4 regions of the Vibrio sp. EA2 genome follow, and region 3 is predicted to be linked to each of the others. Evidence: predicted binding sites of a transcription regulator. Region 3 holds the regulator's gene; each other region holds the start of a gene.
What was found. The regulator PurR, encoded in region 3, represses purine synthesis genes. The targets are predictions, from matches to a motif close to TNANGNAAACGTTTNCNTNA.
Positions count from the first base shown of each region.

Region 1 (3,960 bases), on a different contig from region 3:
CCAATAGTTCAAGTCATCAAAGAACAAGCCACCTACACCACGAGTTTCGTTTCGATGTGGAAGGAAGAAGTATTTATCGCACCACGCTTTGTGTTCGGCATAAACTTCATCACCAAATGGGGCACAGATGGCCTTCGCGGTATCGTGCCATGACTGGCAGTCTTCTTCGAAAGGATAGAACGGCGTTAAGTCGAAGCCACCACCGAACCACCAGATCGGATCTTCTCCGTCTTTTTCTGCGATAAAGAAGCGCACATTGGCATGTGACGTCGGCACATACGGGTTTTTAGGGTGAATAACCAAAGAGACTCCCATCGCTTCAAAACGGCGCCCCGCCAATTCAGGACGATGCGCTGTTGCTGACGCTGGCATTTCTTTACCTTCTACATGAGAGAAGTTCACTCCACCTTGCTCAAACACGTCGCCATCACGCAGAACACGTGAACGACCACCACCACCAAGACGCTCGCCCGGCTCACGATGCCATGCATCTTCGACAAAGACGGCCTTTCCATCTTCTTGTTCTAACTGCTGGCAAATAGAATCCTGAAGCGATATCAGGAACTGCTTTACGGCGTGCTTATCGATTGCTGACATACGTTATTACCTATTATCTGGTACCTATTTGAAGGCTGGTAAGCAGGGTTAGCCCTGTCTTAATATTTGCGAGGTTTTGGCGTCACGAATTTCACTTGGCTTATCACGACCGCTGGTTTCACCACGAAGAATCGCCACCAGCTTATCACCCAGCTGCTGCTCGACTTCTTCCGTCGTCATACACGGCGGCAAGCCGGAAAGATTCGCGCTGGTAGAGGTTAACGGCTTTCCGAATGCATTACACATCTTTTGCACCAAAGGATGATCAGTCACACGAACTGCAATTGAATCAAACTGTCCTGAAACCCAGTTGGAGACTTTATCGCTCGCAGGCATGATCCAAGTGTAAGGACCAGGCCAGGTGGCATGAACTTTATCTAACTGCGCTTGCGTCAGCTGAGACTCGTCAATGTAAGGTAATAGCTGATCGTAGCTGGCAGCAATAAGAATGAGCCCCTTTTCTACCGGACGCTGTTTTAGTTCCAGCAGCTTTTGGATTGCCTCTGGGTTATCGGGATCACACCCAACGCCAAAAACACCTTCTGTTGGATAGGCAATCACTTCGCCTTGCTGTAGTGCATTGAGCACCTGTTCAAAGTTATCCACCGATGACTTCCTGATTATCTGACTGTATTATTTTCTCTGTGCCTAAGTGTACAAAGATTCATTCTCAGAGACTAAAGCAATTTTTTTATAAAATGTATCAATAGCATTTACAAAGGCGCGCAAACGTTTGCTTGAGATAAAAATCCCCGTATAATGCGCACAAATTTATCAGCTCACCTAATTTTGCAGCTTGAAGGAGTTTGAGATGAAAGTCGGTATCATCATGGGTTCTAAATCAGATTGGCCAACCATGAAACTAGCAGCGGACATGCTGGATCAATTTGGCGTGTCTTACGAAACAAAAGTGGTGTCAGCTCACCGTACTCCTCAACTATTGGCTGATTACGCAAGCAGTGCGAAAGAGCGCGGCATCAAAGTAATCATCGCAGGTGCAGGCGGCGCTGCTCACCTGCCAGGTATGGCAGCGGCATTCACCAGCGTACCAGTACTTGGGGTTCCGGTTCAGTCACGTGCACTGAAAGGTATGGATTCTCTACTATCTATCGTACAAATGCCAAAAGGAATCGCAGTGGGTACGTTGGCGATTGGCGAAGCAGGTGCAGCAAACGCAGGTATCCTGGCCGCACAAATCCTGGGTACGCATGATGAAAGCATCATGGCGAAGGTAGAAGCATTCCGTAACGAACAGACGGAAACGGTACTGGCTAACCCAAACCCAGCTGAGGACTAATCGGATGCACGTACTGGTTCTAGGAGCTGGTCAGTTGGCTCGTATGATGTCGCTGGCTGGTGCACCACTGAATATTCAAATCTCTGCTTACGATGTGGGTAGCGGCAATATCGTTCACCCTCTTACTCAACATGTGCTTGGTCATGGTCTGGAAAATGCCATTGAGCAAGTTGATGTGATCACAGCAGAATTCGAGCATATCCCTCACGATGTACTCGACATCTGTGAAGAGAGTGGAAAGTTCCTTCCGAGTACCGAAGCGATCAAGGCTGGCGGTGACCGTCGTCTTGAAAAAGCCCTGCTCGACAATGCTGGCGTGCGTAATGCGAAATACTACGTGATTGAAACACGTGAAGATTTTGAGCGTGCGATTGAACACGTTGGTATGCCGATGGTACTGAAAAGTGCATTAGGCGGTTACGATGGTAAAGGTCAATGGCGCTTGAAAGAAGCTTCTCAGGTAGACGCTATCTGGACGGAAATGGCCGAGTGCATCGCAGCAACACCAACCCAAGCTATAGTGGCTGAAGAGTTTGTTCCATTTAACTGTGAAGTATCTTTAGTTGGTGCTCGCGGTAAAGATGGTAGCATTGAAGTTTATCCACTGGCAGAGAACGTGCACACTGATGGTGTACTGAGCCTTTCTACCGCCATTGATGAACCAGAACTTCAAACTCAAGCCAAGCAGATGTTTACTGCGGTTGCAGAAAGTCTGGGTTATGTTGGCGTATTAGCCCTAGAGTTCTTCGATGTTGATGGCACTTTATTGGTGAATGAGATCGCGCCACGTGTTCATAACTCAGGTCACTGGACACAGCAAGGTGCGGAAACTTGTCAGTTTGAAAACCATTTGCGCGCGGTTTGTGGTTTGCCACTAGGCAGCACGAAACTGGTTCGTGAAACGTCGATGGTTAATATTCTCGGTGAAGACACTTTGCCAGAAGCCGTGTTAGCAATGGATGGTTGCCATATTCATTGGTATGGCAAAGAGAAACGTCCAGGACGCAAGATGGGCCACATTAATGTGTGTGGAGACTACCCAGGCGAACTTCATCGCAGACTATGTGCGTTAGGCAATGTACTGGATGCAGAGGCTTTCCCTGCCGTGCAGGGTTTTGCCAAGCAATCTCAAGCTTAGAATAAAGCTAAAAACAATAAAGGGTCGCATCATGCGACCCTTTTTAATTGGTAGTTTCGTTTACTGGGCTTGCGTATGCTGACACTTACGGTTAGCACACTGCAACTTCACCCCGCTGGCGAGCTTCTTTTCAACCAGCAATGTAAAACCGCACGCTTCGCAACGACCTTTGACCGGCGGTAAGTTCACAGCAAACTTACACTTTGGGTAATTATCACAGGCGTAAAATGTTTTGCCGAAGCGTGTCTTGCGCTCGACTAAATGACCTTTGCCACATTCAGGGCAAGCATGCTGTTCCTGTGATTTTTTTTCTGGCTCTGGCTGGTTAATCGACTCAATATGATGACAAGCCGGGTAACTGCTGCACCCGACAAACATGCCATAACGTCCCTGGCGCAACACCAACTCATTGCCACAGTCAGGGCAAGGTACACCTAACTCTTTGACGATGTGACCATCGTTACTATGCAGTGCTTTGATGTAATCACAACCTGGATACTGGCTACAGCCAAGGAATGGACCGTGCTTACCGTGCTTAAGGACCAGCTCTGCCCCGCACTTTGGACACGGTTCATGTTCAAGCGCATGTTCATGGGCAGAGAAAAGGCTGTTGTCGATTTTACTACTCATACTTACCGTTTACTTGAAAGACATACCAAATAGGTAAGTTCGTGTTCACATCCAATGGAACTCGAACTTGCCGGAATGAGGCTTAGTGAAGGATCCCTTGTTCCTTGGTATATAACAGCTCTTCCATCAACGTATAAGCGTTTTCATTACCCGGTACATTAAACAGCACCATCAGAATGATCCATTTGAGGTCTTCAAGCTCAAATTCGTTTGTTTCCAAGCCCATCACTCGATCAATCACCATCTCACGAGTCTCTGTCGTCAGAACATTAATTTGCTCAAGGAATAACAAAAAACC
Region 1 covers NZ_JAWLID010000014.1:72,160-76,119, reverse strand. Annotated here, with positions in the region: gene hemF (oxygen-dependent coproporphyrinogen oxidase) at 1-597, opposite strand, end outside; gene RXX31_RS20905 (L-threonylcarbamoyladenylate synthase) at 646-1,203, opposite strand; gene purE (5-(carboxyamino)imidazole ribonucleotide mutase) at 1,409-1,894, shown strand; gene RXX31_RS20895 (5-(carboxyamino)imidazole ribonucleotide synthase) at 1,899-3,032, shown strand; gene RXX31_RS20890 (type I DNA topoisomerase) at 3,093-3,662, opposite strand; gene RXX31_RS20885 (DUF494 family protein) at 3,745-3,960, opposite strand, start outside.
Region 1: purE (5-(carboxyamino)imidazole ribonucleotide mutase) is a predicted target of PurR. The motif match lies at 1,319-1,338, and genes of this name have one in related genera.

Region 2 (3,960 bases), on a different contig from region 3:
TGTCGATGGTGGAGAGCGTTGGCTCGCAGTGGTTGAACTCGTACTCACAACCTTAGGCTTTTTTGGCAACATTCTGTTTGCACGCGCCAGAGGTAAAGAGCTGGGACTTAAATTGAAGCGCTTATCTCAGGTAGAAAAAGAAGAAAAAGCGAAATTCAAAAAATAAGGCGTGTAATTACGCAAAAAAAGAGTCGCGAATTGCGACTCTTTTTTATTATTTTCAAAATATTATACCAGTCTGGAAAGTTAACTGGTCAGGGAACAGGGTTCGATAAACAAACTCTATTTGCCATGGATGGCAAATCAAAGCCCCATGGATGGGTTCATGTGTGTTTGTGTTCGATGCCTGTTTTCTGGTTCTCTATAATTAAGTATGACCACTTTCGTACTTAGGTGGTTATTAGAACTCTATGAACGTTGCCCCTCAGTCCATTCATAAATGACATCATACTGTTCTTGCACTGGCTGAACGACGGCTGGTTCAGATTCTTGCAATTCCTCAACCGATACGTCAGCAGTTAAGGCATCTGACCCTAATTGATCTTCTTCCGTGACCAATTCCGTTTGCATTGAGTCTTGCTCAGGCTGCACAGGATCCACTTCTTCCACTGGCTTTACTGGCTCTTGGTACTCGCCCAGTTGCGAGATCGATGACGCTTCTTTTTCAAACGTTTCTTTAGAGGCCAGGAGATGAAGTTTAAGCGTTAATTCATCCCCCTGAACACGCTTAACCTCACTGCCAGCAACAGAGTTAAGTTTGTGTAACGCGCTCTCTAAGTGGAAAAAATCTATAGCGGAATGAATGTTGACCACTTTCATTGTGATCCCATCAGAAGACTCACCAGACACAACCACGGCACTCTTGCCTGCGTAATAGTCGGTAATTCCGTCAACCATCTCAGCCATTGCATTAGCCCCAGATGCTGACCCGCTGCGAGGAGAACGCTGAGAGATAAGAATTGCCGATGGTGATTGGTCATATAACGTCCAGCGAATTTGATCGCCCTGAGTTTTTACCACCAACACAGCATCTACCGGGTAACGTTGGCTGGCCTTGGCAATCGGCTCAGCAAAACCACCCCATAGATCGGAAACGTTAACACCAGTCACATCATCAAAGTCCCCGACAGGAAAAGTGATTGGTAACCCTCGAGCTTCAGCAGCGGTGTGCAATGCAGAAACCTTCGGTGAGTCTGAGTGCTCCCAAGCAATGGTACGTTCATACGCTTGCTCTTCAATCGCCCAGACGAGAATATTGGCGCGGTGAGCAGACCAAGATGGCAACTGCGCCTGCGTAAGAAGAGAATGAATCTGACCACTGCTGAAACGCATTTTCAAACTTGGTTGGCCATCCACTTGACCGTAACCAAGTTGAGAAATATAGCGCGAGCTTGAGCTTAACGCCTTTTGAATAATCGGATTGCTTAAAGAGGATTGAGAACCAGTCGCTCGAACAATTACCTCTTTCATACCTTGTTCACGAGCCAAAGACTCGCCGTTGTTTTGCTCACTGTCGATAACCACTTCAGCACGATAGATATCTACCTGTGTTAATGCGTAAACGGGCAGGGACAACCAACCTATCAGTAAAAGAGCTAAATAGCGCATAGTTTCATTTTCCTCTAATTAAGAGAAAGCATAATAAGCAACTATCAAATCTTGAGCAAGGCGAGTCATAGACAAATGGCTTAAAATTCAATCAACTTACGCTATTTGCGGCCCAGTGTTCAGAGTCGACTCACCTGCCATCCTTTTTCTTATCAATCAATGTGCGTATTCAAAAAGTCAATTCGTCTGTGTTCCAGATAAATGAACATCTCCTTGCCGACATTACTTGTTCCGATATAAGCCACACGTAATCACATCTTTTAGTTTGCGCATAATCCAATAAAATATGAATTTTGGTTAGTAAAACAGGCACTTTTGTAAGAAATTGGCTCTAAAAGCCTATTTTAGCCACTTAAAATCAGCGAAAAGTTTGATCTGACCATTGTCGCAAACGTTTGCTGAGTGATATTATTCGCCGGATTTGTCTGCGTATCTTTAAATAGGAAATGATTATGAAAAATGCGTTACAAGGCGCTCAGATGCTCTTTGTCGCTTTTGGTGCTTTGGTACTCGTGCCACTTCTGACTGGCCTTGATCCAAACGTTGCACTCTTCGGCGCCGGTGTCGGTACCCTCCTCTTCCAATTAATCACTAAACGTTCTGTTCCAATTTTCCTGGCCTCTTCTTTCGCGTTTATTGCTCCTATTATGTTCGGTATCCAAACTTGGGGTATTGGTGCAACAATGGGCGGCTTAATGGCAGCAGGTATGGTTTATGTTGCTCTAGGCGCGGCGATTAAAGTTCGTGGCGTTGGCTTTATCCATAAGATTTTGCCACCTGTGGTTGTTGGCCCAGTGATTATGGTAATCGGCCTAGGTCTAGCACCAACAGCAGTGAATATGGCGATTGGTAAAACTGGCGATGGTGCGGCTCAACTGGTTAACGGTGACGCTGCGATGATCATTTCAGCGGTATCACTGCTTACGACTATCGCACTAAGCGTATTTGCTAAAGGCTTTCTAAAACTGGTACCGATTGTAGGCGGTATCTTGGCAGGTTACTTAGTGTCTCTTGCGTACGGCGTTGTTGATTTTACTCCAGTCGCTCAAGCTGCTTGGCTCGCAATGCCAAACTTCACGACACCAGAATTCAACATCAATGCCATCCTATTTATGATCCCTGTTGCGATCGCTCCCGCTGTAGAACACGTTGGTGATATGCTGGCGATTTCAAATGTAACTGGCAAAGACTACCTCAAAAAACCTGGTCTGCACCGCACAATCGCGGGTGACGGGGTAGCCACTATGGCTGCAGCTATGGTTGGTGCGCCGCCGAATACAACGTACAGCGAAGTAACTGGCGCAGTAATGCTAACCAAAGCCTTCAACCCGAAGATCATGACATGGGCAGCAGTGACGGCGATTGTTTTGGCGTTGGTGGGTAAACTAGGTGCTATCCTTCAAACTATCCCAGTTCCAGTAATGGGCGGCATCATGATCCTTCTGTTTGGTTCTATCGCAACCGTGGGTCTGAACACATTGATCAAAAACCACGTAGATCTGCATAAGTCGCGTAACCTGGTTATCGTTGCGGTTACGCTCGTATTCGGTATCGGTGGCATGGCTTTCGGTATTGGCGAATTCAGCCTACAAGGCGTTAGCTTATGCGGTATCGTGGCAATCATTCTTAATCTCGTGCTTCCTCATGACCTAGGTGAAAACCATGTGGTAGATAACGCTCAGATCGAAGAAGAAAACTCGAACTAATTCGTCACTTCAATTCGACACATACAAAAAAGGCTTGGTATTGACCAAGCCTTTATTTTTTTGCATTGATTCAGCGTGATTTTTGGCGCTTATTTAGTACCGAAGATCTTATCACCCGCATCACCTAGACCAGGAACGATGTAACCTTTGTCGTTTAGTTTCTCGTCGATTGCAGCCGTGTATAGCTCAACATCTGGGTGCGCTTTCTCTAGTGCTTCAATACCTTCAGGAGCCGCGACCAGAACAAGTACTTTAATCTGGTTACAACCTTTCTCTTTCAGAAGGTCGATAGTTGCAATCATAGAGCCGCCAGTTGCTAGCATTGGATCCACAACCAGTGCGATACGCTCATCAATGTTAGAAGCAAGCTTATTAAAGTAAGGTACTGGCTCAAGCGTTTCTTCATCACGGTAGATACCTACTACACTGATACGTGCACTTGGCATATGCTCAAGAACACCGTCCATCATGCCTAGACCAGCACGCAGGATTGGCACGACGGTTACCTTCTTACCTTTAATCTGGTCAACTTTTACTGGACCGTTCCAACCTTCGATAGTAACTTTCTCTGTTTCAAAGTCTGCTGTCGCTTCGTAAGTGAGTAGGCTACCGACTTCGGTCGCTAACTCACGAAAACGTTTTGTGC
Region 2 covers NZ_JAWLID010000003.1:283,007-286,966, reverse strand. Annotated here, with positions in the region: gene RXX31_RS09285 (DUF2069 domain-containing protein) at 1-166, shown strand, start outside; gene RXX31_RS09280 (DUF2066 domain-containing protein) at 409-1,608, opposite strand; gene RXX31_RS09275 (uracil-xanthine permease family protein) at 2,061-3,314, shown strand; gene upp (uracil phosphoribosyltransferase) at 3,404-3,960, opposite strand, start outside.
Region 2: RXX31_RS09275 (uracil-xanthine permease family protein) is a predicted target of PurR. The motif match lies at 1,992-2,011, and genes of this name have one in related genera.

Region 3 (3,960 bases):
TGTTTTTGGTAATCATCAATAATGGCAGTTGCTTTCATATGCTGTTCTTCTGCGAATAGCCAGACATACGGGTCTGTATCGTCTCCGAATGGCAACTCTCCTTTTAGACCGAAAAGACCTTCACCACGAACCTCACAATGTATTTGCTCTGTTTTAAGCAGTTCGCAAACGATATGTGCTTCCGCCGGATTTTTCGCAATAAATATCTTCATCAAGAATGTCCATTTGGCTGTATCTGGTTAGGTCTGAGTTTCTTCATCACCCATTTGACAATCATAGGAAAAAGACCGAGCAACGCAAATGAGGCTAGAACACTGGGAGAGACAATATCCGATAGACTTTCAATCGTTGCTAACTGAGTACCTGCATTGAGATAAACGGCTGTACCTGGGAGCATTCCGATTTGGCTAGTAATATAAAAGCGACCAACAGACATTGGGGTTAACCCCATCAATAAGTTGATGAGAAAGAAAGGGAATACAGGAATTAATCGCAACGAAAGTAGGTAAGATGATCCGTCTTTTTTGACGCCTTCGTTGATCGCGCTGAGCTTAGCAGCAAATTTTGTTTGTACCCAATCTCGTAATAAGTAACGGCTGCTCAGGAAAGCTAACGTCGCACCGATAGTACTGGCAAAGGAGACAAGAACTAAGCTCGCCCAGAAGCCAAATAGGGCAGCAGCTAATAAAGTGACGACGGCTGCGCCGGGAATAGAAAACGCCGTGATCGCGATATAAGCGATGAAATAGAGCGTAATAGCAACGACAAACCTTTCACTAATATAGGTGTTGAGCGCTTCTTGTTGCGCTTTGGCGTTATCTAAAGTGAAGTACTGGCTAAAGTTAACGGCTAACAAAATTATCGTTAAGAGCAGTATCAACCCAAAAACCAGTTTTTTATTCATTGTTGTACTCCGGAAGGACAGCCTTGCCCTAAGAATTTAACAGATACCATTAGAAATAGGGTACTCGTTATCAATTATTTGATATACAGACTTATAGACAGGTTGAGGCCGGAAAAAATTTCAAAAAAAACCGCGGCTAGAGCTGCGGTTTAAATACATCGTAAAGATTTGTCTCTGCTGGTTAAGAAAGCGCACTTTTTAGCTCTTCTCTGCGAGATTGGGGAACGACGCTCCAATGAGTGCCATTTATTGCCCCTTCTAAAGCCCACAGCAGCTCAATGCTTACTTTTGCAGAGTGCGAGTCACGTATCGCCTTGTAAGCACCTAGTGCGCCAGCTTCTTCAAGTTGTTCAACTGATTTAATGCCAGCTTTCTTAAGCATTCGTTCTGTGGCTAGTCGTAAATTTGGCAGATCTTTTAACCTGTCAGGTTTACTACTGGCTTGTTGCTTTTTTTCTAAATTGGCTTGTTCTAAAGACTTCTTCGCGACTTCTATCAAGCGTTCACTGGATTCCCATAAGTCGTTGGAAATCGCATAGTATTTAGTAACGACCGGAAAACCACGTTTTTTATAAACGTACGGTTTTAGTCCTTGCTTCTCGAAGTTAGATGAAGTTTGTTGGTCTGCTCGTATATGAAGTTGATCATTTACAACCAGTGCAAACATCGTTTCATCAGCGAAAAGTCCGAAGCCACCAAACATTGAGCGCGACTTGATCGTACCAAGTGCCTCAAATAGCTTCATAGAATCTTTGAGTATCGGTTTATCCATTATGTGTTATCTCGGTGTAATTAATATTACGCCACCAAAAGTCAGGTCCGAGAGAATAGCAAATACATGCAGGAACAATGTCATTATAGAGTAAACTCATTATACGCATATTTGCCATCGGTAACCCCGCTACCTTCCATTAGAAACATGGTTAAGGCCGGAAGCTTTGCGTCCCATCCTTTCGGATGGTTTGCCCTGTGCGTGACACGTAGAGAATACTTTTTATCTTGAATTAACATCACGTTTCAGAGATCAAAATGTGATGTTGCTTCAGTAAAACGCCCTTATATTATGGTTGTGGTTTCATAATTGAGATTGAAGACTGAGCACAGGTTGTAAGGCTATGTGAGGGAGCTCGTGTTTATACAAAACAGCAACTTATAAAATGTTTATTGATTGTAGTGAACACAAACGACGAAAAAAGATAATTTTTAACGTGAAAAATAAGCGCTCTGGCGAGCGCTTATTAGTAATTAATTGAGTTTTTTGACCGTATTTCGAATGACCAACTCTGGCTGCATTTCAAAAATGCGTTTCTCGTGCTCTTTGTCTTTAATACGTTCAAGTAGAATCTCAAAAGCATTTTTACCGACACGCCGCTTCGGTTGGTGGATCGTTGTCAGTGGTGGCGAGAAATACTCTGCCAACTCGATGTTGTCGTAACCGACGACAGATATCTCTTCTGGAATCTTGATACCATTTTGTTGTAAACGGCTCATCAAACCGAGCGCCATGGTGTCATTGAAACAGAATACGGCCGTTGGACGTTTTTCCATGGCAGTAATTTTGTCTGCGACCAAAACAGCGGTATCACATTCAAAGTTACCTTCAAGAATCCAGTCCTCGTTTACCGGTAAATTCGCTTCTGCCATGGCGCGGCGGAATCCAGCGATACGCTCTTGGCATGCGAGTTTCTCAAAGTGGCCACTCAAGCAAGCAATATCGGTATGACCATTATCAATCAGGTACTTAGTCGCGATATATCCACCTTCTTCTGAGTTGTCCATAATTTTATCGGCTTGGGAGCTCTCTGGGCCCCAATCCATAACAACTTTTGGGATATCAGAATGGCGATCGAGCATTTGTTTAAGTTCTTCGGTCAAGTCGGAACACATCACCAGAATGCCATCTACACGCTTTTCTGCGAGCATGCGGATGTAATCTCTTTGCTTTTCATAGATACCACCAGTGTTACACAGGATTAGTGTGTAGCCTTGTCGGTAACAGTAACTCTCTACACCATCGATGACTTCGGAGAAGAATAGGTTGGTAGATTGCGTTACCAACATACCGATAGTCCGAGTTGAGTTACATTTCAAGCTACGAGCTACCGCACTTGGTGCATAGTTAAGCTCATCAACAGCTTTCATTACTTTTTCTTGCGTTGCTTCTGCAACAAAACGCGTTTTGTTGATAACGTGCGAAACTGTTGTGGTAGAAACGCCGGCTAATCGAGCGACGTCTTTTATAGTGGCCATAAATGGTGTCCTGTATCGAGCTACTAATATACCGAGGGACTAAACCTTGTGCTGCGTGTCTTGTGTAAACTTAGCGCAACAAAATTAATGGCGCTGAGTATGTTTAGCAGTGGTTACTCCGAAGTCGGTAGAGGGTAAGTAGCAACAGCGGTTGATAAAGCAACTTTCTTCAACTGAGTGCAGAAAGGTCAACAACCTATTAAGAAAACACAAAAACCGCTTTATTTCAGCGGTTTACATAAAATCATATTTAATCGTTTGCGTTCACATTTTAGCCCTATGCGGGCAGGCTGGCAATAATTTCAGCAATGGTTTTGTGTCTCGGAAGTCACATTTTGATTGCTAAAAAGCGAGCGCTCGGAACAATTTTAATCGTTAACGAATAAAATATAGGGAACCTCATCGACAGGCTCCCTAAAATAGGCGGCAATTATTCACCAAGAAGGTAAGCGCTGTCCAGTTTACAAAATGCAATTAATAGTTGCGAGACACTGGCATAGAAGCCAAATTCATCCAGTTGCTGACATTTTTGTGCGAACTGTGGTAACCAGGACATGAGTTGGCCTTGGATGAATTCATTTTGTTTTAGGAAGGCTTCTTCCATGTGTTTTTCTTGTTCAAACTCATTAGAGCGAATGATCATATTACCTAAGAAGTCGAGCTCTACCGCTAAATGGTCGGCGGGTTCCTTCAGGCTGTCGTCAACTTGGACACCAAACTCCGCCATCAATCTTTCCATCTCTTCTGCTGGCTTGTCATTGAGCAAACCTGATTCGCCGATATACATCGAAGCGTAAGGAAGTGCG
Region 3 covers NZ_JAWLID010000002.1:137,225-141,184, forward strand. Annotated here, with positions in the region: gene RXX31_RS04955 (putative signal transducing protein) at 1-212, opposite strand, end outside; gene RXX31_RS04960 (TVP38/TMEM64 family protein) at 212-904, opposite strand; gene RXX31_RS04965 (TfoX/Sxy family DNA transformation protein) at 1,086-1,676, opposite strand; cyclic di-GMP riboswitch class I at 1,793-1,881, opposite strand; gene purR (HTH-type transcriptional repressor PurR) at 2,150-3,154, opposite strand; gene torD (molecular chaperone TorD) at 3,585-3,960, opposite strand, start outside.

Region 4 (3,960 bases), on a different contig from region 3:
CTCTGCAACTGTTGAAGAAATTCAAAGAACAGCACCCAGATGTACCGACTAAATCAGGTCTGATGATGGGTCTTGGTGAGACTAAAGAAGAGATCGTCGAAGTACTGAAAGATCTGCGCGAACACGGCGTAACGATGCTAACGCTTGGTCAGTACCTGGCACCAAGCCGTCACCACCTGCCAGTAGAACGTTACGTTCCACCATCAGAGTTTGATGAGCTTAAAGAGATCGCGCTGGAACTTGGTTTTACACACGCAGCGTGTGGCCCATTTGTTCGCTCTTCATACCATGCCGATATGCAGGCTCAAGGTATCGAAATCAAGTAATCAATTGATTATTAAGACTAAAAAGGTTGGCACTTCGCCAACCTTTTTTGTATCTGGCAAATGATGATAAAAAGCTACTCCACCACCGTCATTCTGAACAGCGACGAAGGAGCGTGATTCAGAATCTGTTTTCAGAGTACTGATGACTTTGGGGGGAAACTTTGAGTAAAAGAGTGTGCCGCAACAAGATTCCTGATCTCGCCTAGGCTCGTCGGAATGACGTGGTTTAGATATAAAATAAAGGGACAGTGTCGGTAGCCATCCTCTTACCTTCCGCACCCTTCACTATAGGGAATACCGAACTCATTCCAAACACCAGAAAAACAAAAAGGCCCTCAAATTGAGGACCTTAATATTTAATTTTCAAAATAGATGAGTCGAGTTCTAGGAGAACACACGGAGTTTGCGCGAGCAAATGAGTATGTTCGACACCGAAATCGGCTCACTCTATGAAGAACAATTATGCGTAAACTGGTAGACGCTTACAGATATCTAGAACTTTCTGTTTTGTCGCTTCGATAACTTCTTCGTTGTCGATGCTATCAAGAACGTCACACATCCAGTTCGCTAGCTCTTTTGCGTCTTCTACTGTGAAGCCACGGCGAGTGATTGCTGGTGTACCAACACGGATACCAGACGTTACGAATGGGCTACGTGGATCATTTGGTACTGAGTTTTTGTTTACTGTGATGTTCGCTGCACCTAGTGCTGCGTCCGCTTCTTTACCAGTAATGTTCTTGTCGATTAGATCAACTAGGAACAGGTGATTTTCTGTACCGTTAGAAACGATTTTGTAACCGCGCTCTTGGAACTGAGCAACCATTGCTTTCGCGTTTTCAACTACGCGAGCTTGGTATGCTTTAAATTCAGGTTCCATAGCTTCTTTGAACGCTACTGCTTTACCAGCGATAACGTGCATTAGAGGACCACCTTGACCACCAGGGAAAACAGCTGAGTTCAGCTTTTTGTACATGTCTTCGCCAGCGTTAGACAGGATAAGACCACCACGTGGACCTGCTAGTGTTTTGTGCGTCGTTGTTGTTACAACGTGTGCGTATGGTACTGGTGTTGGGTAAACGCCTGCTGCGATAAGGCCAGCAACGTGAGCCATATCTACGAATAGGTAAGCATCAACTTTGTCTGCAATTTCACGCATGCGTTTCCAATCAACGATTTGAGAGTAAGCTGAGAAACCACCGATGATCATCTTAGGCTTGTGCTCAATTGCAAGCGCTTCCATCTCGTCGTAGTTGATTTGACCAGCTTCGTCGATACCGTAAGGGATAACGTTGTAGTGCTTACCAGAGAAGTTTACTGGTGAACCGTGAGTCAGGTGACCACCGTGTGCCAGGCTCATGCCTAATACTGTATCGCCTGGGTTCAGAAGCGCCATGTATACTGCGCTGTTTGCTTGAGAACCAGAGTGAGGCTGTACGTTTGCGTATTCACAACCGAATAGTTCACATGCACGATCGATTGCTAATTGTTCCGCTTTATCTACGTACTCACAACCGCCGTAGTAACGCTTGCCTGGGTAGCCTTCAGCGTATTTGTTCGTTAGCTGAGAACCTTGAGCTTCCATTACACGTGGGCTTGTGTAGTTTTCAGAAGCGATAAGTTCAATGTGTTCTTCCTGGCGAAGAGTTTCTTCCTGGATAGCTGCGAACAGTTCCGCATCGTAATCTGCGATGTTCATATCACGCTTAAGCATCTGTATCTCCTGACTCAGATTAGTACTGAAATTGGCAAAAAAACTGTTTAATGACCGAGCGCAAACGTTTTCGTCGACCTAATGGCGCGCATTTTACATAATTTGATCTGGGTCATAAAGAGAAAATTTAAATTTTTCTCATGCAGTTTTTTCATGATGACGGGTAATAAATATCATGCCGATGTTGCAATTGTTTAAACGACACGCATTACTGTCAATTTTGTGCTTTACACCCTGTAAAACAGCAATTACATAGGTTTACCGTAAATTTTAGCCTCTAGCTACCGAAAAGATCATCTTTTTACTATTATGCTCGCCTTATTTCTCACCGATAACTGCAACTTTGATGGAAAAACACTCAAGAAAAGAAGACTGGGTAGCGATTCTTACCGGGACCTTTTTGGTTGCCCAAGGCGTTTTCTTTCTTCAATCCGCGCAACTCCTTACAGGAGGTACAACAGGATTGGCTTTGCTTATCAGTCAATTTACACCTTTTACCTTTGGTGTGCTGTACTTTTTAACTAACTGCCCTTTTTATCTGTTAGCTTGGAAACGCTTTGGACGTCACTTTGCCATCAATAGTGTTATTTCTGGTGCTTTAGTTTCAATTTTTGCCGATCATCTTTATTTACTGATTTCATTAGAGTCAGTCAATGATATCTATTGTGCTGTCGCTGGCGGACTATTAATGGGGTTAGGTATGCTGATCTTATTCCGTCATCGTTCTAGTCTGGGTGGCTTTAACGTGTTGTGCTTGTTTATCCAGGACAAATTCGGCATTTCAGTCGGAAAAAGTCAGATGGCAATTGATGTGTGTATTGTATTGGCGTCGATGTTCTTTGTCTCACCTTGGGTCATCGCTTTGTCAGCCTTAGGGGCGTTTGCGCTCAATCTGGTACTCGCCATGAACCACAAACCACATAGATACTCTGTCACCTATGGCTCTCAGTAACCCCGACGAAAAAAGGCTTTGGGGAGCATTCCAAAGCCTTTAGTGGGGGAGACAATCTCAGGAAAAGTTAAGTTACTCTTCAATCAACAAAATTCGTGTTTCATACGGACGCAGTGTTTGATGTCGAGAGGCAACCGCACTTGCCGAATTATGGTAGTTGGACAACAAACACTTCGCTTCCGCCACCTCAAAGCGCTCTGGCAAGACACATTCCACCTCTTCCCCATAGTAATTATTGATACACAACAACGTCTGGGATTCATTCTGGCGAGCGTAAGCAAAAATACGTGAATGTTCCGGCAGCAAATCTTCATAGCTGCCGTCCGTGATGACCGGGACCTGTTTGCGCAGCTCAATTAAGCGCTTGTAGAAATAAAATACGGAGTTTAAATCTGCTACAGCAGACTCGGCATTGATTTGCGGATAATTCTGCGCGACTTCGAGCCAAGGCGTTCCTTTGGTGAAACCAGCATGCAGTTGGCCATTCCATTGCATAGGCGTTCGCGAGTTATCACGAGACTTCTGAGCCAGAATAGCCATCATCTCTTGGTGTGAAACCCCATCACGATTGACCATAATGTCGTACATGTTGGTACTTTCGACATCGCGATATTGACTGATCTCGGTATAACCCGGATTGGTCATGCCAATCTCTTCACCCTGATAAACATAAGGCGTGCCCTGCATCATGTGGACAGACGCAGCCAACATCTTCGCCGATTCAACACGGTAGTGCTGATCATCGCCTAGCCGGCTGACCACACGTGGTTGATCGTGGTTACACCAGAACAGCGCTCCCCAGCCTTTACCGTTTAACCCTGTCTGCCAGTGATTAAAGATTTGTTTGAGCTGAAGAAAGTCAAACGGTGCTTTGGTCCACTTCTCTCCATTAGGGTAATCCACTTTCAGATGGTGGAAATTGAACACCATAGACAGCTCTTTACCATCTAAAGAGGAGTATTGCTGACAGT
Region 4 covers NZ_JAWLID010000007.1:20,470-24,429, forward strand. Annotated here, with positions in the region: gene lipA (lipoyl synthase) at 1-326, shown strand, start outside; gene glyA (serine hydroxymethyltransferase) at 787-2,037, opposite strand; gene RXX31_RS15100 (YitT family protein) at 2,384-2,989, shown strand; gene treC (alpha,alpha-phosphotrehalase) at 3,062-3,960, opposite strand, start outside.
Region 4: glyA (serine hydroxymethyltransferase) is a predicted target of PurR. The motif match lies at 2,094-2,113, and genes of this name have one in related genera.